DNA from 4 places in the Gordonia terrae genome. Region 3 is predicted to be linked to each of the others. Evidence: riboswitches for the same ligand, from Rfam matches in the RefSeq annotation. Region 3 holds a riboswitch; each other region holds the start of a gene.
What was found. A riboswitch is a leader RNA that binds a small molecule or an ion and turns the genes downstream of it on or off. The one in region 3 is predicted to bind cobalamin.
Positions count from the first base shown of each region.

Region 1: it holds a riboswitch for cobalamin, as region 3 does, so the genes downstream of both, BCM27_RS06550 (ABC transporter substrate-binding protein) here and cobN (cobaltochelatase subunit CobN) in region 3, are expected to answer to the same signal.
Region 2: it holds a riboswitch for cobalamin, as region 3 does, so the genes downstream of both, metE (5-methyltetrahydropteroyltriglutamate--homocysteine S-methyltransferase) here and cobN (cobaltochelatase subunit CobN) in region 3, are expected to answer to the same signal.
Region 4: it holds a riboswitch for cobalamin, as region 3 does, so the genes downstream of both, BCM27_RS09305 (CbtB domain-containing protein) here and cobN (cobaltochelatase subunit CobN) in region 3, are expected to answer to the same signal.

Region 1 is NZ_CP016594.1:1,438,727-1,443,710, reverse strand. It holds gene BCM27_RS06560 (ABC transporter ATP-binding protein/permease) at 1-99, opposite strand, end outside; gene BCM27_RS06555 (ABC transporter permease) at 96-1,070, opposite strand; gene BCM27_RS06550 (ABC transporter substrate-binding protein) at 1,081-2,691, opposite strand; adenosylcobalamin (AdoCbl) riboswitch at 2,714-2,795, opposite strand; gene BCM27_RS06545 (TetR/AcrR family transcriptional regulator) at 2,901-3,482, shown strand; gene BCM27_RS06540 (flavin-containing monooxygenase) at 3,475-4,984, shown strand, end outside.
Region 2 is NZ_CP016594.1:4,139,270-4,144,253, reverse strand. It holds gene BCM27_RS18650 (pyruvate carboxylase) at 1-554, shown strand, start outside; gene metE (5-methyltetrahydropteroyltriglutamate--homocysteine S-methyltransferase) at 646-2,949, opposite strand; cobalamin riboswitch at 3,096-3,313, opposite strand; gene BCM27_RS18640 (iron chaperone) at 3,410-3,754, opposite strand; gene infA (translation initiation factor IF-1) at 4,004-4,225, shown strand; gene rpmJ (50S ribosomal protein L36) at 4,344-4,457, shown strand; gene rpsM (30S ribosomal protein S13) at 4,668-4,984, shown strand, end outside.
Region 3 is NZ_CP016594.1:2,810,248-2,815,231, reverse strand. It holds gene cobN (cobaltochelatase subunit CobN) at 1-2,306, opposite strand, end outside; cobalamin riboswitch at 2,379-2,514, opposite strand; gene cobG (precorrin-3B synthase) at 2,518-3,678, shown strand; gene BCM27_RS12740 (precorrin-8X methylmutase) at 3,692-4,315, shown strand; gene cobJ (precorrin-3B C(17)-methyltransferase) at 4,318-4,984, shown strand, end outside.
Region 4 is NZ_CP016594.1:2,049,105-2,054,088, forward strand. It holds gene BCM27_RS09300 (ATP-dependent helicase) at 1-1,989, opposite strand, end outside; cobalamin riboswitch at 2,051-2,187, shown strand; gene BCM27_RS09305 (CbtB domain-containing protein) at 2,263-2,499, shown strand; gene BCM27_RS09310 (CbtA family protein) at 2,541-3,371, shown strand; gene BCM27_RS09315 (histidine phosphatase family protein) at 3,391-3,882, shown strand; gene BCM27_RS09320 (acyl-CoA dehydrogenase family protein) at 3,998-4,984, shown strand, end outside.

The DNA of each region.
Region 1 (4,984 bases), 1.4 Mb from region 3:
CGGCGAGAACGGTGCGACGAACGGCCCGAGGACAATGACGATCACGAGGACGCCCAACACCGCAGCGGGGCCGACGAGCCGTCGACAGCGCGTGCTCATGACCGGCTGCGTCCGATGACACCCCGTGCGGCCGGCGACGAGCCGAGCGCCACGAGGTCGGCGAGGAGATACACGAGCAGCCCGTACGCGGCCAACAGCACCGCCACCGACTGCACGAAGATCAGATCGCGTCCGGAGATGGCCCGCAGGAGTTCGTGCGCCACACCCGGATACGCGAACACGACTTCGATGACCGCGATACCGCCGACGAGCCCGACGACGGCTCCCGCCAGCGGTTGCACCGACGCGGAGATCGCGTTGGGCGCCGCATGACGCACGACGAGCCGGAATTCGCCGACCCCGTTCGCCCGCGCCGCCGAGATGTACGGCGCGCGCATCGCTTCCGTCATCCGGGCGCGGACGAGTCGCACCGGATGCGGTGCCAGCCCGATGAGCAGGCACAGCACCGGTAGCACCAGCACCTCCGGACGGTCGAGCGCCGATGTGCCCGTCGGTACGAGCGACACCGCGGGCAGCACCCCCATCCCGATCGCCACCCAGGCAATCAGTACGACACCGACCACGAACGCGGGGACGGATTCCGCCGCGAGCGCCGCAGTACTGAGCAACCGGTCCCAGCGCGAACCCGGCCGTGCGCCGGCGGCGACGCCGATCGCCAGCGCCGCCGGGACCAGGACGACGACGGTGACGATCGCGAGGATCACCGAGTTCGCGAGTCGCCCGTCGAGGATCTCGGCGACCGGACGGCCCGAGAGTTGCGACACGCCGAGGTCCCCGGTGAGGAAACCGCCTGCCCAGTCGAGGAACCGTACGACTGCCGGACGATCGAGTCCCAGTTCCGCGCGCAGAGCGGCCACCTGAGCCGGATCCGGTTGGCCCGCGGCTCCTCTCGACAACCGGGTCGTGGCGGCATCACCCGGGAGCAGTTCGAAGAGCACGAAGATCGACACCGCAACGACAGCGAGCACGGCCAACGCCCCGGCCAACCGGCCCGCGACATACCGCAACACGACGAGTCCCCTAGCGCTGCTGGAGCCAGGTGCCCGTGAAGGAGGCCCACTGCCCGGTGCCGGGCACCCCGTCGGTGATGCCCTGCACGGTGTTGCGGACGCCCGTCGGCTGCAGGGCGAAACTGTGGATGAGGTAACCGCTGTCGTTCCAGAGTTCGTCCTGCAGTTCCCGGTACAACTCACCACGGCGAGCCGGGTCCATCTCGGCGCGAGCCTGGGCGAAGGTGGCATCCCACGCAGGACGACGCCAGGCGGTCGCGTTGGCCGGGGCGTCCGAGGTGAGGGTCTGCCCGTAGAAGTAGTCCAGACTGTAGTTCCACCAACCGGACTGGGTGAGGGGCTTTGACCCGACGACCTGGGAGAAGTAGGTGTCGCCCGGCTCGACAGCGAGGTTGACGGTGATCCCGGCGGCCTTGGCCTGCTCGGCGAAGAGGGTCGCCGAGGCCAACTGGCCGGGACTGACGTCCGCGGTGTGCAGGGTGACGACGAGGTTCTCCTTGCCCGCCTCTCGGAGCAGGCGGCGAGCCCGTTCCGGGTCGTACGCGCGTTGCGGCATGTCGGCGTAGAACGGTGCGCCCTTGCCGTACAGGTCGTTGCCGACCTCGGCGAACCCGTAATACACCTTGTCGACCATCGCCTGCCGGTCCACCGACAGCTTGAGGGCCTCCCGTACTCGCGGATCGTCGAACGGCGCGAGGTCGGTACGCATCGTGAACGAGCTCATCGTGCCCACCGGCGGCGTCACGAGGTAGACGTCGGACTGCGATCGCAGGATGTTGCCCTGCGCCGGCGAGAGTTCGTAGACGACGTCGGCCTCCTGCGAGCCGAACGCGTTGAATCTGGCGTCGGCTTCGGCGACCTGGAGGATCTCCAGCCCGTCGAGGTGGGGCCGCTGATCCCAGTGGTTCTCGTTGCGGGTCAACACCGACCGGTCGCCCGGCGACCACGACTCCAGAACGAACGGGCCGGTCCCCACGGGAAGCGACGACGGCGTGAATTCCGTCGTACCGTCCTTGATCACGTAGACGTACCAACCGGCGAGCACCGAACCGAAGTCGGCGACGGGTTCTCTCATCGACACCACGACGGCGTGATCGCCGTCGGGCCTGGTGCGGGACAGGTCGATGATGTCGAGGTCACCGGCCGACGGTTTCTCCTCGTCGAGCATGCGCTCGAGACTCCACATGACATCGCGAGACGTGAACGGCGAACCGTCACTGAACTCGACGCCCCGGCGCAGCGCCATCCGCCACTGCGAGCCGTCGGCGTTGGGTTCCAGCGACTCGGCGAGCCGATAGTCGAGGGTGAGGTCGTTGTTGTAGTCGACGAGGTGATCCCACACCGCCTTGGACAGTGCGCCACCCGCCGAGTGGCCGACGACGTGCGGGTCGAGGACATCGGCGGTCGCCGAGGTGCCCGCGAAGACGACGCGCAACGTGCCGCCGGGGACCGGGGTACCGCCGCTCGGAGCGCCTGCCGGGCTCGGCCGGTCGGCACAACCGGCGAGCAGGCCCACCGCGCCGAGACCGGCGAGGCCGGCGATCCCACCGGCTCCGCGTAGCAGCCGGCGTCGGGTCAATTCGGGAGCTGCGTGCGCAGCTGTCGATCTTGAATTTTTCATGTCCATCCTCGTGGGTCGCGAAGACGCAAGCGATCTGGCTTCCCGATCGAGGTCGGGTCACAGTTGCGGGACAGCCCCGGATTCGCACCGGGTTCCCTTGCGTCCCGGTCATCGTACGGAGTGGCCAATCACGACATCGCATGCGGCGTGCGGTGGATGATCTCCGGAACTTACAAGCAGTCCGGACTGTTTGTGCTATCGTCGTCGATGTGACCGAGCCCACCCGAGCCCCGCGCCGACGCACGCAGGCCGAACGCACCGCGACCACGCGTGCGCTCATCCTCGACGCGACCGTCGACGCCCTGGTCGACGTCGGCTACGCCGCCACCACGACGCAGGAGGTCAACCGCCGGGCAGGTATCTCCCGCGGCGCTCTCCTGCATCACTTCCCCACCCGGGAATCACTGGTGGTCGCCGCGGTCGGACACCTGGTCGAGCGTCGGCTGGCAGAGATCCTGTCGCGGCCCCGGACGGGTCACGAGGGACTCGAGATACTCATCGAGGCGTTCAGCGGCCCGCTGTTCGACGCCGCTCTCGAGCTGTGGGTCGCCGCCCGCTGCGACGTCGGATTGCGAACCGCGATCATCCCGCTGGAACAGCAGGTGTCCGACGCACTCGCCGTCGGTTGTGCCGAGTTGTTCGGTGACCGGTACACCGCCGCGGAACTCGAACTCTCCATCGAACTCGCACGCGGATTGGCGGTGTCGCGCATCCTGCGCTCACCCGACGCCGACCGCGCGCTGCTCGACCACCTCCTGCCCGTATGGAAGGAACTCCTGACCCATGACTGAACCCAGTCCGACTCTCCCGCAGCAGAACACGCTGCCCCGGCGCGTGGACGTCCTCGTCGTCGGCGTCGGGTTCGGCGGTCTCGCCGCCCTGCATCGTCTTCGCACGGATCATCCGCAGCTGCAGACGCTGGCCATCGAACGTGGCGACGGCGCGGGTGGGGTCTGGCGCGAGAACGACTACCCGGGCGCGGCCTGCGACGTCCCGACGTCGCTGTACTCCCTGTCCTTCGCCCCCAACCCGGACTGGTCCAACACCTACGGTCGCCGCCACGAGATCCACCAGTATCTGCGTTCGGTCGCAGCCGATTTCGCCGACCAGATCCGTTACAACTGTGCACTCACATCGGCTCACTGGGACGGCGCGGCGCAGGAATGGATCGTGGTCACAACGGATGGCGAGATCCGCTGCCGCTACCTGGTCGCGGCGCCGGGAGCGCTGTCCGAGCCGGGTCTGCCACCGGTCGCCGGCGCCGATGAGTTCACCGGCACCGTGTTCCACTCCGCTCAGTGGGACCACTCCCACGACCTCCGCGGACGTCGCGTCGCGATCGTCGGCACCGGCGCGTCGGCGATCCAGATCGTGCCCGAGATCGTTGACGAGGTCGGACATCTCACGGTCTTCCAGCGCACTCCCGCTTGGGTCGTGCCGCGTCTGGACCGCACCATCGGCTCCCTCGAACGCGCACTCTATCGCCGCGTCCCCGGTGTCCACCGGCTCGTCCGGCGGATGGTGTGGACCTATCGCGAGGCCTACGTCCTGATGATGGCCCGCAACCCCAAACTGCTCCCGATCGCCAAGACCATCGCGCTGGCGCAGCTGCGGATCCAGGTCCGTGACGGCGACCTGCGCCGTCGGCTCACCCCCGACTACACCATCGGTTGCAAGCGGATGCTGTTGACCAACAAATGGTTCCCCGCATTGCAGCGCGACAATGCAACGGTGACCGGCGCGATCACCCGCCTCACCGCACGCGGCGCCGTCGACGACCAGGGCCGCGAACACGAGGTCGACACGGTCGTGTTCGCGACCGGGTTCACACCCACCGAACCGCCGATCGCGTCGGCGATCACCGGACGCGACGGGCGCACCCTGGCCCAGGCGTGGGCGGGATCGCCGCGCGCCTACCGCGGCGTCGAGATCCACGGCTTCCCCAACCTGTTCTTCCTGTACGGCCCCAACACCAATCTGGGTCACAGCTCGATCGTGCTCATGCTGGAACCGCAGGCGTACTACATGAGCAAGGCACTCTCCGAGCTGTCCCGCAGCGGCCGTTCGACCTTCGAGGTCACCGACACCGCCCAGGACCGGTACAACGCCGACCTCGATCCCGAACTCGAACGCACCGTATGGAATTCGGGCGGATGCTCGAGCTGGTATCTCGACTCCACCGGACGAAACTCGGTGATGTGGCCGAAGTTCACGAGCGACTTCCGCCGGATGATGTCGTCGTTCGACCCGGCCGATCACCGATTCGACGCCGCGATCCCACCCGCGGCCGCCA
Region 2 (4,984 bases), 1.3 Mb from region 3:
CGGTGGCACTGGACACGCCAGGACCGAAGCGGCAGCACACCCTCAACCGGCTCCTGTTCCCCGGCCCCACAGAGGAGTTCGACGACCATCAAGAAACCTACGGCGACACCTCACGACTGTCGGCGAACCAGTTCTTCTACGGGTTGCGGTACGGCGAGGAGCACCGCGTCGAGCTCGAACCGGGTGTGGAGTTGCTCATCGGACTCGAGGCGATCAGTGAGCCCGACGACAAGGGCATGCGCACCGTCATGTGCATCCTCAACGGACAGCTGCGGCCGGTGCAGGTGCGTGACCGGTCGGTCGACGCCGAGGTGGCCGTTGCGGAGAAGGTGGACCGGTCCAATCCCCGTCACGTCGGCGCACCGTTCGCCGGGGTCGTCTCGCTGAGTGTCGGTGTCGGCGACGAGGTCGCCGCCGGTGCGGCCGTCGGCACCATCGAGGCCATGAAGATGGAGGCCACGATCACCGCGCCTGTCGGCGGCAAGATCGCGCGGCTGGCGATCGACTCGGTCACGCAGGTCGCTCCTGGCGATCTGCTCGTCGAGATCGGTTGACGCACAACAAGCAGTCGGTATTGCAGACCGCGGCCGTCGCACTCACGGGAGAGTGCGACGGCCGGGGTCATTTGTCGAGCCGGTTGACTGCCTAGCCGGACAGCGGGATCGTCTCGCGCAGTCGTGTTGCCGCGGCCACCATGTTGGTGAGCGAGTCCACCACCTCCGGGGTCCCGCGGGTCTTCAGCCCGCAATCCGGGTTGACCCACAGACGGGAAGCGCCGACGCTCGACAGCGCCGACGACAGGGCCGAGAAGATCTCGTCCTGGTCGGGCACGCGCGGTGAGTGGATGTCGTACACACCCGGGCCCACCGCGTTACGGAAGCCGGCCTCGTCGAGGTCGTCGAGCACCTCCATGTGCGACCGCGCCGCCTCGATCGAGGTGACGTCGGCGTCGAGGTCGGCGATCGCTCCGATGACCTCGCCGAATTCCGAATAGCAGAGGTGCGTGTGGATCTGTGTATCGTCGCGGACCCCGGAGGTCGCGATGCGGAACGCCCGAACGGCCCACGCCAGGTACCCGGGCTTGTCCGCGTCACGCAACGGCAGCAACTCGCGCAGAGCGGGTTCGTCGACCTGGATGATCCCGACCCCTGCCCTCTCGAGGTCGACGGTCTCGTCGCGGATGGCGAGCGCGATCTGATCGGCAGACGCCGACAGCGGCTGGTCGTTGCGAACGAAAGACCAGGCAAGAATCGTCACCGGGCCGGTCAGCATGCCCTTGACCGGCTTGCTGGTCAGCGTCTGCGCGTAGGTGATCCAGTCGACTGTCATCTGCTTCGGCCGGCTCACATCGCCGAACAGGATCGGTGGCCGCACGCACCGCGAGCCGTAGGACTGCACCCAACCGTTCGCCGTCGCGAAATATCCCTCGAACTGCTCGGCGAAGTACTGCACCATGTCATTGCGCTCGGGTTCCCCGTGGACGAGCACATCGAGGCCGACCGATTCCTGCAGCGCCACGACGTCCGCGATCTCCGCTTTCATCCGGTCCTCGTACTCGGTGCGGTCGATCTCGCCCGATCGCAGCGCGGCCCGCGCCAGTCGGATCGCAGAGGTCTGCGGATAGGAACCGATCGTGGTGGTCGGCAGCGGGGGCAGTCCCAGCCGCTCCTGCTGGGCGGCGAGGCGATCATCGGCCGGGCCGCGCGTCGCGTCGGCATCGGTGACGGCGTCCAGGCGTGCGCGGACGTCGGCGTTGTGCAAACGAGGGTCGGTGGCACGGCTGGCCAGTGCCGTCGAGCTCTCGGCGAAGGCGGCGGCCTGCGCGGCGTGGCCTTCGCGCAACGCCGACGACAACACCGCCACCTCGAGGAATTTCTCGGCCGCGAACGCGAGCCAACCGCGAAGGTTGGTGTCGAGCTCGTCCTCCGCGTCCACGGTGTAGGGGACATGCAGGGTCGAGCACGACGTCGAGACGGCGATGGAACGGGCGGAACCGAGCACGGTGGCCAGCGTCGCCGCGGCCTGGTCCAGGTCGGTGCGCCACACGTTGCGGCCGTCCACCACGCCGGCGATCAGCAGCTTGTCGGCCAGGCCGGGGGTGCCGGCCACCGTCTCGACCGAGCCGTCGACGAGGTCGACCGCGATGGCCTCGATCGGCGTCCGGGCCAAGTGTGCCAACCGATCACCGGCGTCACCGAAGTACGTCGCCACCGCGATGGCCGGACGGCGCTCGTGGGAGCCCAGGGCGTTGTACACCGATTCGGTCCGCGGACCCAGGCCCGCGGCGGCATCGGTCACCAGGACGGGTTCGTCCAGCTGAACCCACTCGACGCCGGCGTCAGCCAACCGCGTCAGGAGGTCTCGGTACAGGGGCACCAACTCGTCGAGGCGATCGAGCGGAGCGCCCGCCCCGTCGACCGCCTTCGACAGCGCCAGGAACGTCACCGGGCCGACGATCACCGGGCGGGCCGGGAGACCCAGTTCCCCGGCTTCGGCGACCTCGGCCAGCACCTTCGCCGGATTCAACCGGAACGTGGTCGACGGGCCGATCTCGGGGACCAGGTAGTGGTAATTGGTGTCGAACCATTTGGTCATCTCGAGTGGGGTCACCTCGGCGGTTCCGCGGGCCGCCGCGAAGTAGCGATCGAGCCGATCGTCGATCTCGGCGAACCTCGGCGGCAGTGCGTCGAGGAGGACCGTGGTGTCGAGCACCTGGTCGTAGTACGAGAACGTGTTGACCGGGACGGAGTCGTGGCCGGCCTCGGTGAGCTCGGCCCACTGCTCGCTGCGTAGGCGCTGCGCGACCGTGGCGAGCTCGGTCCGGTCGATGCGGCCGGACCAATAGCTTTCGACGGCCCTCTTCAGTTCGCGCCGGGGGCCGATGCGTGCGGTGCCGAGGACGGTGGTGGTGAACGGTGCCGCGGAGCTGCGGCGGACGGTGTCGGACATGGACGTCGACTTCTCCTACTGACGGTGGATGGTTCACCGCCCAGCAGGGGAGATCGATCGGACCCACGTCACGCCCGGCAGGGGGCACGCGACGATCGCCGGTTCGACCTGCGCCCAATCCTCGAGGCGGCGAGCCACCGGACGCGGCGCGTCCGGTACACCTGGCAGGTCTTCGGGCTCACCGTCGCTCTCGATCGAGATCCCTCTGATCGAAGTTCCTACTGACCGTCGCTTCCCAAGCCGGAGCTCAGTGCTGATGACGGTGGTCGTTACGGCATACCGCTGCGGGGACAGCTCCGGATTCGAACCGGATTCCCTCTCGTCCGCCGGCGTGATGCCGGCGACTCGACGCCGCGGACGGAGAGCTGAAACGACCCCCGACGCGGCGAACCACATGCGTCATCGACCCTAGCCCAGCAAAGTCGACCCGCTGAACACCGGTAGTTCGACGTTCGGGCGGTCAGCCGTCGATCTGATCGCGCCGAAACGACATCATCGCGCGGATCGCATCGTCGGAAGGAGGAGTCCCCGGCTGAAACCGAACGGTGCCCTTCTCCACGTCGAAACCGTCGAGGAACGGCCGCCCGGCGTCGACCGCCTCCGGGCTGAACGGGTACAGACCGATGTGCTTCTTGGTGCGCATCACCGAGAGGAGCGGGCTCCCGCGATATGTCAGGGCCGGCATGCCGTAGCCCTTGCCCTGAGTGGTGTCGGGGACCGCGGTGCGGGCGACGTCGTAGATGCGTCCGACCACCTCGCGGTCGGCGGGGTCGAGTCCGTCGAGATAGTCGTCGACAGTGCCCATCCGGTGCGGCCTCTCTCCGTGGCGCTGAGCACGCATTTGGCCTGGCCTGCTCGTTCGCGTAACATGGATCGTCGGTGCGCATCGCGTGCCGGGCATCAGCGTGTCAGCACGTGGGCCCGGTCGGCGCACACCGGGTGCAGGTCCTCGCGGACCGGTGCCCACACCCTAACGGACAAACACTGATTCAACCCGGCCGATGCGCCGCGGCATCACCCGGATGTCGTGGTCACGGCCAGGATCGCGGAGGACATGGCGAAGAAAGACGGGGCCATCGAGGTCGAGGGTCGAGTGATCGAACCCCTGCCCAATGCGATGTTTCGTATTGAGCTGGAGAACGGACACAAGGTTCTCGCCCACATCAGCGGCAAGATGCGGCAGCACTACATCCGCATCCTGCCCGAGGATCGGGTCGTCGTGGAACTCTCGCCCTACGACCTGGCTCGTGGGCGAATCGTGTACCGCTACAAGTGAGACTTTCCCGGCGATGCCGGGGACAGACTTCCCGGACATCCGTTCGGGAGGAGACCGACACCCACGTGCACGGCCGCTTTCGGCGTGCGCGCGGGCGAGCCGAGCAGGAGAGATTGACGTGAAGGTTCAGCCGAGCGTCAAGCCGATCTGCGAGAAGTGCAAGGTGATCCGCCGCAACGGTCGGGTCATGGTGATCTGCGAGAACCTGCGTCACAAGCAGCGTCAGGGCTGATCACGCGCACCCTCCGGGTCGCTTGAGTCAGAACAACTGAAGATCGACAACTGAACACACAAGGACCTCCCAACACCAGCGGCGACAGACGCGTCACCGCCTACCTCCGGATCAGAGGCCGGAGCCCACGAGGCCGGACACACGGTTCGGCACCAGCTCGCGGGACGGACTGGGAGCAGACCTCTGAGAATCGAAAAGGAAATCCGCCACATGGCACGTGTTGCTGGTGTGGATCTCCCCCGCGAGAAGCGGCTGGAGATCGCACTGACCTACATCTATGGAGTTGGGCGTACCACCTCCAAGGAGATCCTCGAGGGAACGGGCCTGAGCCCCGACCTGCGAGCCAAGGATCTCACCGACGCAGACGTCTCGAAGCTGCGTGAGTACATCGAAGCCTCGGTGAAGGTCGAGGGTGACCTGCGTCGCGAGGTGCAGGCCGACATCCGTCGCAAGATCGAGATCGGCTGCTACCAGGGTCTGCGCCACCGTCGTGGCCTGCCTGTGCGTGGACAGCGCACCAAGACCAA
Region 3 (4,984 bases):
AGTTCGCGGGCCTGCGCCTCTACGGCGTCGACGGAACCGCGCTCGGCCGAGCCGTCTTCGACGAGTCCGAGAGCCTCGCGGAGGCCGGGCAGAGCCGATGTGCCGCCCCAGAGTTGGCGGGCGCGCAGCATGGCGAGGACGAGGTCGACCTCGGCGTCGTCGCGCGGGGGCTCGCCGAGGACGTGCAGGCCGTCGCGGATCTGGACGTCCTTGATCTCGCAGAGCCAGCCGTCGACGTGCAGCAGCATGTCGTCGAAGACCTCTTCGTCGGGCCGTTCGGTCAGACCGAGGTCGGAATCCATCTTCGCCGCGGTCAGCAGTGTCCAGATCTGCTGGCGGATCGCGGGCAGCTTCGCCGGGTCGAGGGCGGAGATGTTGGCGTGCTCGTCGAGAAGCTGTTCCAGCCGGGCGATGTCGCCGTAGGACTCGGCGCGTGCCATCGGCGGGATCAGATGGTCGACGAGGACCGCGTGCGCACGTCGCTTGGCCTGCGTCCCCTCCCCCGGGTCGTTCACCAGGAACGGGTAGACGAGCGGGAGGTCGCCGAGGGCGGCGTCGGTGCCGCAGTCCGCCGACATGCCGAGATTCTTGCCGGGCAGCCATTCCAGGTTGCCGTGCTTGCCGACGTGCACGATCGCGTCGGCGCCGAAGCCGGTGTCGTGCGCAGCAATCCACCGGTACGACGCGAGGTAGTGATGCGACGGCGGGAGGTCGGGGTCGTGGTAGATCGCGACCGGGTTCTCGCCGAAGCCGCGCGGCGGCTGCACCATGATCGCGACGTTGCCGAAGGTCAGTGCCGCGATGACGATGTCGCCGTCGGGATTGTGCGTGCGGTCGACGAACAGGTCACCCGGAGCCGGACCCCAGTGCTCGGTGACCGCCGAGCGCAGTCCCTCGGGCAGGGTGTCGAACCACGCTCGGTAATCGCGCGCCGACAGGCGGATCGGGTTGGCGGCGAGGGTCTCCTCGGTGAGCCAGTCGGCATCCTGGCCGCCGGTGGCGATGATCTGGTGGATCAGCGCATCCGAATCGTCCTCGGCGAGACCGGGGATCGCGTCCGGGCCGGACTCCGGTCCGATGTCGTACCCGGCCGCGCGCATCGCATCGAGCAGGCGCAGGAGGCTGCGCGGGGTGTCGAGTCCGACGGCGTTGCCGATCCGGGCGTGCTTGGTCGGGTAGGCCGACAGCATGACCGCGATCCGCTTGTCCGCGGCCGGTGTCCGACGCAACCGGGCGTGCGCGGTGGCGATGCCTGCCACCCGGGCACAGCGCTCGAGATCCGGCTGGTACCAGGGCAATCCGTCGTCGTCGAACTCCTTGAAGGAGAACGGCACGGTGATGATCCGACCGTCGAACTCGGGCACCGCCACCTGGGTGGCGACGTCGAGCGGCGACAGGCCGTCGTCGCTGTCCTCCCAGTCCGCGCGGGACCCGGTGAGGCAGAGACCCTGCAGGATCGGGATGTCCAGGGCGGCCAGCCGTTCGATGTTCCACGCCTCGTCGTCGCCACCGGCCGACGCGGTGGCCGGGGTGGCGCCGCCCGCGGCGAGCACGGTGACCACCAGGGCGTCGGCGGTACCGAGCATCTCGAGGAGGTCGTCGGGGGCGGTCCGCAGCGACGCGCAGAAGATCGGCAGCGCTCGCGCGCCCTTCGCCTCGATGGCGTCGCAGAGCGCGGCGATGTAGCGGGTGTTGCCCGCCAGGTGCTGGGCGCGGTAGTAGAGCACGGCGATCGTGGGGGCGTCGGGCCCTTCGTGGCTCGTCGCTTGCGCTCCTCGCACCTCAGGGAGCGGAGAAGGCTCGGCGTGCGCTCCTCGGACCTCAGGGAGCGGAGTAGGCGTCCGTTCCAGCACGCCCCACGCGGGCGTCTGCTGCGGGAGTTCGAAACCGTTGCCGGTCAGCAGGACGGTGTCGGACAAGAAGTGGTGCAGGTTCACGAGGTTCGCGACGCCGCCGGCCGCGAGGTAGTCGTGGGCCTGCGCGGCGACACCGGACGGCACGGTGGAGTGCGCCATCAGGTCGGGGTCGGGCTGCTGCTCGCCGGAGCACACGACCAGGGGCTTGCCGGTCGCCTCGACCGCCGCGAGCCCGTCCTCCCACGCGCGCACTCCGCCCAGGATGCGTACGACGATGAGATCGGCGTCGGCGGCGAGTCGCGGGATGTCCTCGACCAGGATGCGAGAGGGGTTTGCGCCGCGGTAGGACACCGACGCCTCCGTCGGAGCACTGCCCGACGGTGCGTTCTCCTCATGGGCCGCCGAGGCCGTGAGCAGATCGGTGTCCGAGGTCGAGAGCAGCAGGATCATCGTGTCTCCTCGCCGGGTTGTCGCGCCCGGGTGCGTGTCGGTGCCGTGGGTGGCGGGTGCAGTGCGAGGGACTGGTCTGACTCCCGGATGGCCGGTCGATCCCGGCTCCCCGATCACAGTGGCGCGACCGCGCCGGAATCGCACCGGCTTCAGCCCGCTCGCGGTGCGTTCAGCCTACGGCCACCGCACCCGCCGGTCGTAGGCTGGTGGGATGAACCAGCCAGCCCGGGCCGCCGCCGACCGTTGCCCTGGGGTCTTCGACACGCATCCGGCGGCCGACGGCGCACTGGCCCGGGTCCGGCTGCCGGGCGGGCGGATCCGTCCGGATCAGCTGGAGGAGCTCGCCCGGGCGGCCGCCGACCATGCCGACGGACACCTGGAGCTGACGGTGCGCGGCAACCTCCAGCTGCGCGGGATCACCGACGTCGAGGCCGTCGCCGAGGCGGTCGTCGCGGCCGGGCTCGCGCCGAGCAGCACCCATGACAAGGTGCGCAACATCGAGCTCAGCCCACTGACCGGTCGTATCGGCGGCATCGCCGACGCGCGTCCGCTCGCCGCCGCCCTCGACGACGCCCTACGCGCCGACCCGGCCGCGGCCTCCTTGTCCGGCCGGTTCCTGTTCGGGATCGACGACGGCCGCGGTGACATCGCCGCCCGACGCCCGGATGCGTGCGCGGTGATCCGGGCCCGCACGCCACTAGCGGCGAACATCAGCATCGGCGGGGTCGCCGTCGGGTCGGCGAGTGGTTCGGAGGCGATCGTTCGCGCGCTGATCGCGGTGGCAGCGGGCCTGGGTCAGGTCGTTCCCGGCGCGTGGCGGGTCCGCGACCTCGACACCGACGCCCGGCGTCGACTCACCGACCTCGTCGCGTCGGGTCTCGACCCGGTGATCGACAACGACCCGGACACCACGCCGAGCGCCCCCGGCGAGCCGATCGTCGGCTGGTTCGACCAGGACGACGGCGCGGTCCTGCTCGGCGCGGTCGTCGAACTCGGTCGGTTGCCGGCCCGGCTGGCGGAGTTCATCGCGGCGGTCCAGGCGCCGATCGTGTTCACGCCCGACCGCGAGATCCTGCTCTGCGATCTAGGGGAGGGCGTGGCCGAGACGGTCGTCCGCGTGCTCGCACCGATGGGCCTGATCTTCGACGCCGCGTCGCCCTGGGCGTCCGTCAGCTGCTGCGTCGGAGCGCCCGGGTGCGCGTCCGCCCACGCCCCGGTCCGGGACGACCTGATGGCCCGTGTGCAGGCCGGCGACCCCGTCGACGAACGCGAGCACTGGGTCGGTTGCGCCCGTGGCTGCGGATCGCCGGCCGAATCCCACCTCTCGGTGGAGGCCACGCCCGACGGCGGATACGAACGGCGGCGCCGTTAGGCTCGTCAGCACCATGACCGAGTACCTACGAGACGGCGCCGCGATCTACCGTCAGTCCTTCGCCACGATCCGCGCCGAGTCCGACCTCTCTGCGTTCGCGCCCGACGTCGCGACCGTGGTCGTCCGGATGATCCATGCATGCGGCCAGACCGACCTGACGCGCGACGTGATCGCGACGCCCGGTGTCGTGGCGGCCGCGCGCGGCGCGCTGGAGGCCGGCGCCCCGATCCTCTGCGACGCCAACATGGTGGCCTCCGGCATCACCCGCAAACGCCTCCCCGCGGACAACGAGGTGCTCTGCCACCTGTCCGAACCCACTCTCCCGACTCTTGCCGAGCAGCTGGGGACCACGAGAACCGCTGCCGCACTGGAGTTCTGGTTGCCCCGCCTGGAAGGTGCGGTGGTCGCGATCGGCAACGCGCCGACCGCACTGTTCACGCTGCTCGACATGATCGACGACGGTGCGCCCCGTCCCGCCGCGATCGTCGGCGCACCCGTCGGTTTCGTCGGCGCGGTCGAATCCTGCGCGGCCCTGGCCGAGCGCGACGACCTCGAGTTCATCACGGTCACGGGCCGGCGCGGCGGGTCGGCGATCACCGCGGCCGCGGTCAACGCGCTCGCGACCCCGAAGGAATGACGATGGCCCCCATGCACTCGGACAGCTCGGCCGCCGGACAGACGTCGGGTCAGGGCACGCTCTACGGCATCGGGCTCGGCCCGGGCGACAGCGAACTGATGACGGTCAAGGCCGCCCGCCTCATCACCACCGCGGATGTGATCGCGTATCACTCTGCGCGCCACGGCAACAGCATCGCGAGGTCGGTCGCCGAGCCGTACCTGCGCGAGGGCCAGACCGAGGAACGTCTGATGTACCCGGTCACCACCGAGACGACTGACCACCCCGGCGGCTACCAGGGCGCACTCGACGACTTCTACACCGAGAGCGCCGAACGTCTCGCGGTGCACCTGCGGGCCGGGCGTGACGTCGTCCTCCTCGCCGAGGGCGATCCGCTCTTCTACAGCTCGTACATGCACATGCACAAGCGGCTGTCGCCGCACTTCGACGCCGAGATCGTGCCCGGCGTGACCTCGGTGAGCGCGGCGTCGGCGGCCACCGGAGTCCCGCTCGTCGAGGGCGAAGAGACCCTCACGGTGGTTCCGGGTACGGCGTCGACGTCGGAGCTGCTCTTCCGTTTCCGTTCCGGGGACGCGATCGTCGTGATGAAACTCGGCCGGACCTTCGAGCGGGTGCGTGATGCGCTCCGCGAGGCCGGGCGTCTCGACGAGGCGTACTACGTCGAGCGCG
Region 4 (4,984 bases), 760 kb from region 3:
CTGCTCGGCGATGAGGGTCTCGAGGTTGGTGCGGGCGTTGTCGGTGAGGCCGAGGCGTGCGGCATGGTCGTCGAGCTTGCCGGGGTCGGCGATCGCACCGGTGAACGCACCGATCGCGGCGCCGAGTTCGGCGGGGCGTCCGATCGCGTCGCCGATCCAGAACGGCAACCGGCCCGGCTGACCGAACGCGGGGGAGACCAGGACGCGGTCGTGGGTGATGTCCTCGATCCGCCAGCTGGTCGCGCCGAGTGCGAAGACGTCGCCGACACGCGACTCGTAGACCATCTCCTCGTCGAGTTCGCCGACGCGCGTTGCCTTCTCGCCGACCATGAACACACCGAAGAGGCCGCGGTCGGGGATGGAACCGCCCGAGGTGACCGCGAGCCGCTGCGCTCCGCGCCGGCCGGTGATCACCCCGGCGTCGCGGTCCCAGTTCACCCGCGGGCGCAGTTCGGCGAACTCGTCCGACGGAAAACGACCCGCGATCAGGTCGAGGGTCGCGTCGAAGACGCCCCGGCCCAGTTCGCGATAGGGCGCCGCGCGGCGAATCACCTCGTACCAGTGGTCGACCTCGAGGTCGTCGACCGCGGCGGCCGCGATGGTCTGCTGGGCGAGGATGTCGAGGGGATTCTGCGGGACCTTGATCTCCTCGATCGCCCCGTCGAGCATGCGGCTCACCGTCACGGTGCAGTGCAGGAGATCGGTGCGGTGCTTCGGGTACAGGATGCCCTGGCTGATCTCGCCGACCTGGTGGCCGGCGCGGCCGATGCGCTGCAGCCCGCTGGCCACCGACGGCGGGGACTCCACCTGGATCACGAGGTCGACCGCGCCCATGTCGATGCCGAGTTCGAGGGAGCTGGTCGCGACGACGCAGGACAGGCGCCCGGCCTTCAGGTCGTCCTCGATCTGGGCGCGCTGCTCCTTGCTGACCGAGCCGTGATGCGCGCGGGCCAGGACGGGTTCGGCGCCCGAGCTCGCGCCGCTGCCCATGACGAACGCGGGGGCGCCGCCGGCGACCGACGGATTGCCGGTCGGTTCGGCCGGCTGCCCGTGGCGTTCGGCGTGGATCTCGTTGAGCCGGGCGGTGAGTTTCTCGGCGAGGCGCCGGGAGTTGGCGAACACGATCGTCGCCCGGTTGGCCTCGATCTGGTCGACGATCGAGGCCTCGACGTACGGCCACAGCGACCCGGCGGTCGGGGAGAACGCGTCGTCGAGTGCGGCGGGGTCGGCATCGGACACCGGGGGTGGGATGTTGGCCATGTCCTCGACCGGGACATCGACGCGGAGGTCGAACGTCTTGTCGGCCTTGGGCTTGACCACCTGACACGGCGCGGCGCCGGACAGGAACCCCGCCACCACCTCCGGCGGCCGGACGGTCGCCGACAACCCGATCCGCTGCGCGGGCTTCTCGAGCAGCTCGTCGAGTCGTTCGAGGGTCAGCGCGAGGTGCGTACCGCGCTTGGTGGCGGCGACCGCGTGCACCTCGTCGACGATGACGGCCTGGACGCCGGTGAGGCTCTCTCGCGCGGCCGACGTGAGCATCAGATACAGCGACTCCGGCGTCGTGATCAGGATGTCGGGCGGTGTCTTGACCAGTGCGCGGCGGTCCGCGGCGGAGGTGTCACCGGACCGGACGCCGACGGTGATGTTCGGTTCGGGCAGGTTGAGCTCCTGAGCCGCCCGCGTGATGCCGGTCAGCGGGGCCCGCAGGTTGCGTTCGACGTCGACGGCCAATGCCTTGAGCGGCGAGATGTAGAGGACCTTGGTGCCGGCGGGCCGCGAGTCCGGGTCGGCGGCGAGGCGGTCGAGGGCCCACAGGAACGCGGCGAGGGTCTTGCCCGATCCGGTGGGGGCGATGACCAAGGTGTGCGAGCCGTCGGCGATCGACGTCCACGCACCCTTCTGCGCGGCGGTGGGAGCGGTGAAGGCGCCGGAGAACCACCGTCGGGTGGGGGCGGTGAAGCGGTCGAGCACCGAAGCGCGGGGCATCTCTCCACTATGTCTCACGCGTACGACAGAACGCGGTATAGAGTCATCCCACGCCTGTGCGGGGAATCCGGTGAGAGTCCGGAACGGTCGCGCCACTGTGAACGCTGCCCATATCGACACCGTAGATATGTCGACGCGGTCGACGTGTCGACATATCGACGCGGTCGATGGTGACGGGGTGACGTGAGTCAGGATGCCGTGCCGGCGTGTAGCAGTCCTCCGGACTGCTACACCACGACATCTCCGACGCGAGATCGGCGAAAGGACCCCACCATGACAGCTCCCCGCACTGTTGCAGCCGTACAGGCCGCCCCGGCCCGTGCCCTGCCCGTACCGAACCTGTCGGTCGCGAGTGCAGCCCTCTGGCTCAGCCTGACCGTGCTCCTGGCGGGTCTCGCCTACTACTTCCTCGGGTACGACCAGGGCGTCGTGTCCGTCTTCGGCTCCGACACCCACGTCCACGAGTTCGTGCACGACGCACGCCACTTCCTCGGCTTCCCCTGCCACTGAGCCGGCCTGACCGGCCGTATCCCACAGGAAGCCAAGTACATATGGAGAAGAAATTCATCGGCGCCGGCCTGCTCGCAGGTCTGATCGCCGGAATCGTCTCGTTCGTGTTCGCCCGGTTCTACCTCGAACCGGTCGTCGCCAAGGCCATCGACTACGAAGGCGCCCGCTCGGAGGCCGAGGAGGCACTGGCCCACGCCGCCGAACCGGGTGGCCACACGCACGGTGAGGGCGGCGAGCTGTTCACGCGGGCCATGCAGGAGAACCTCGGCGCCGGTGTCGGCAACGTCGTGTTCGCGGTGTGCATGGGTGCGTTCTTCGCGGTGGCGTTCACGGTGCTCTGGAGTCATCTCGGCAGTCGCCATCCCGCGACCGACCCGCGCGCGGTCGCGGGTGTGCTCGGCGCGATCGGTTTCGTCGCCGTGTTCGCCGTGCCGTTCTTCGCCTACCCGGCGAATCCGCCCGCCGTCGGCGACGACGACACCATCGGCGAGAGAACCGGAGCCTTCCTCACCATCAGTGTGGCGTCGGTGATCCTGGCCATCGCGGCCGTGGTCCTGGCGTTGTGGCTGCGTCCGCGGATCGGCGGATTCGTCTCGGCCGTCGCCGCTGTCGCCGCCTACCTGGCCGGCGTAGCGATCGTGCTCGCGTTCCTGCCGTCCTTCGCCGAGGTCCCCGAGCCGGTTCGCAACGACGCCGGTCAGATCGTGTTCCCGGGCTTCCCCGGTGACGTGATCGGGGACTTCCGGGTCTACGCCATCGCCAACCAGGTGATCCTGTGGACGGTTCTCACCGTGGTGTTCGCCCTGCTGCTGGGGGCGATGGCGCGCTCGCGTACCGCCGACCGCGCCCCGGCGGTCGCCGCCCAGCACTGAGGCGGCGATCGTTTCGCGCATGCAGATCATCACCGCCGGTCGCACCGGCCCCAATCGGTCGGTGCGATTCGGCGGTGATCAGGTTCTGGACGAGCGGGGCCGCCGGGACGTGCTCCGCCTGGCCGCGACTTCCACGCGCACGGTCGGCAGTTGTGGTCCGGAGATCGCGACCCGGGAGACCGCCGAACTCCTGGGTGCCTCCGACGCCCTCGTCGACGACGCCCTGCGGACGCTGGACGTCGGAGCGTGGGCAGGCCGCACTCCGGAGGAGATCGATCCCGTCGAGCTCGGCGCGTGGTTCGCCGATCCCGGTGCCCGGCCACACGGGGGCGAGAGCCTTGCGGATTTCGTCGGCCGCGTCCATCTCTGGCGCGACGGCCGCTCCGGGCTCGCCGACCGTTGGGTGGTGGTGGCGATGCCGGTGGCCCAGGCCCTGCTGTGCCCGGGCGTGGAGCGGTTCTTCGCCCACGAGGTCCGCCCGGCGACCATCTACACCTGCGCAAACACCTGATAGGAACAGATTCGCGACGGCGTACCTAGACATCGGCAGTGACTCCTGACACAGTTGGGGACGACAAAACTGAAACATGTTCGCCCCGGGCGGACACCGGTCTGGGAGTGTGACGATGTTCGAGTGGTCCGATGAAGATCTGATGGTTCGGGACGCCTTGCGGGCGTTCATCGACAAGGAGATCCGGCCCCATCTCGACGAACTCGAGTCCGGCGTCCTGCCGCCGTACGACATCACCCGCAAGCTGTTGTCGAGCTTCGGTGTCGATGCCATGGCCAAGGATGCGCTCGAGAAGGAGCTCGAGGCAGAAGCCAAGGGCGAGAAGAAGAAGTCCTCCGGCGATGGCGGCGGCATGGGCGGATCGATGTTCATGATGGTCAACATCGAGCTCGCGGGTGTGTGTCTGGGCCTCGTCGCGTCGCTGGGAGTGAGCATGGGGCTGACCGCCTCGACCATCCGCGGCAAGGGCACGCTCGCGCAGAAGAAGCGCTGGCTGCCCGAGTTGGTGACCATGGAGAAGGTCGGCGCCTGGGCGATCACCGAACCCGACTCCGGGTCGGATGCGCTCGGCGGCATGAAGACCACGGTTCGTCGTGACGGTGACGACTACATCCTCAACGGGCAGAAGACCTTCATCACGAACGGCCCCTACGCCGACACCATCGTCGTGTTCGCCAAGCTCGACGACGGCAGCGGAACGCCGATGCGCGACCGCAAGGTGCTGTCGTTCGTGCTGGACAAGGGTATGCCGGGGCTCACCCAGGGTAAGCCGTTCAAGAAGATGGGCATGATGAGTTCGCCGACGGGCGAGCTGTTCTTCGACAACGTGCGCGTCGGCAAGGACCGACTGCTCGGCGAGACCGAGGACACCGGTTCGGACGCGCGCGGATCCGAAGGCGCCAAGGCCGGTTTCACCGCGGAGCGGGTCGGGATCGCCGCCCTCTCGCTGGGCATCATCAACGAGGCGCAACGGCTTTCGATCGACTACGCGAAGAACCGCAAGCTGTGGGGCCAGGAGATCGCACAGTTCCAGCTCATCCAGCTCAAGCTGGCCGAGATGGAGGTCGCGCGCATCAACGTCCAGAACATGCTCTTCAGTGCC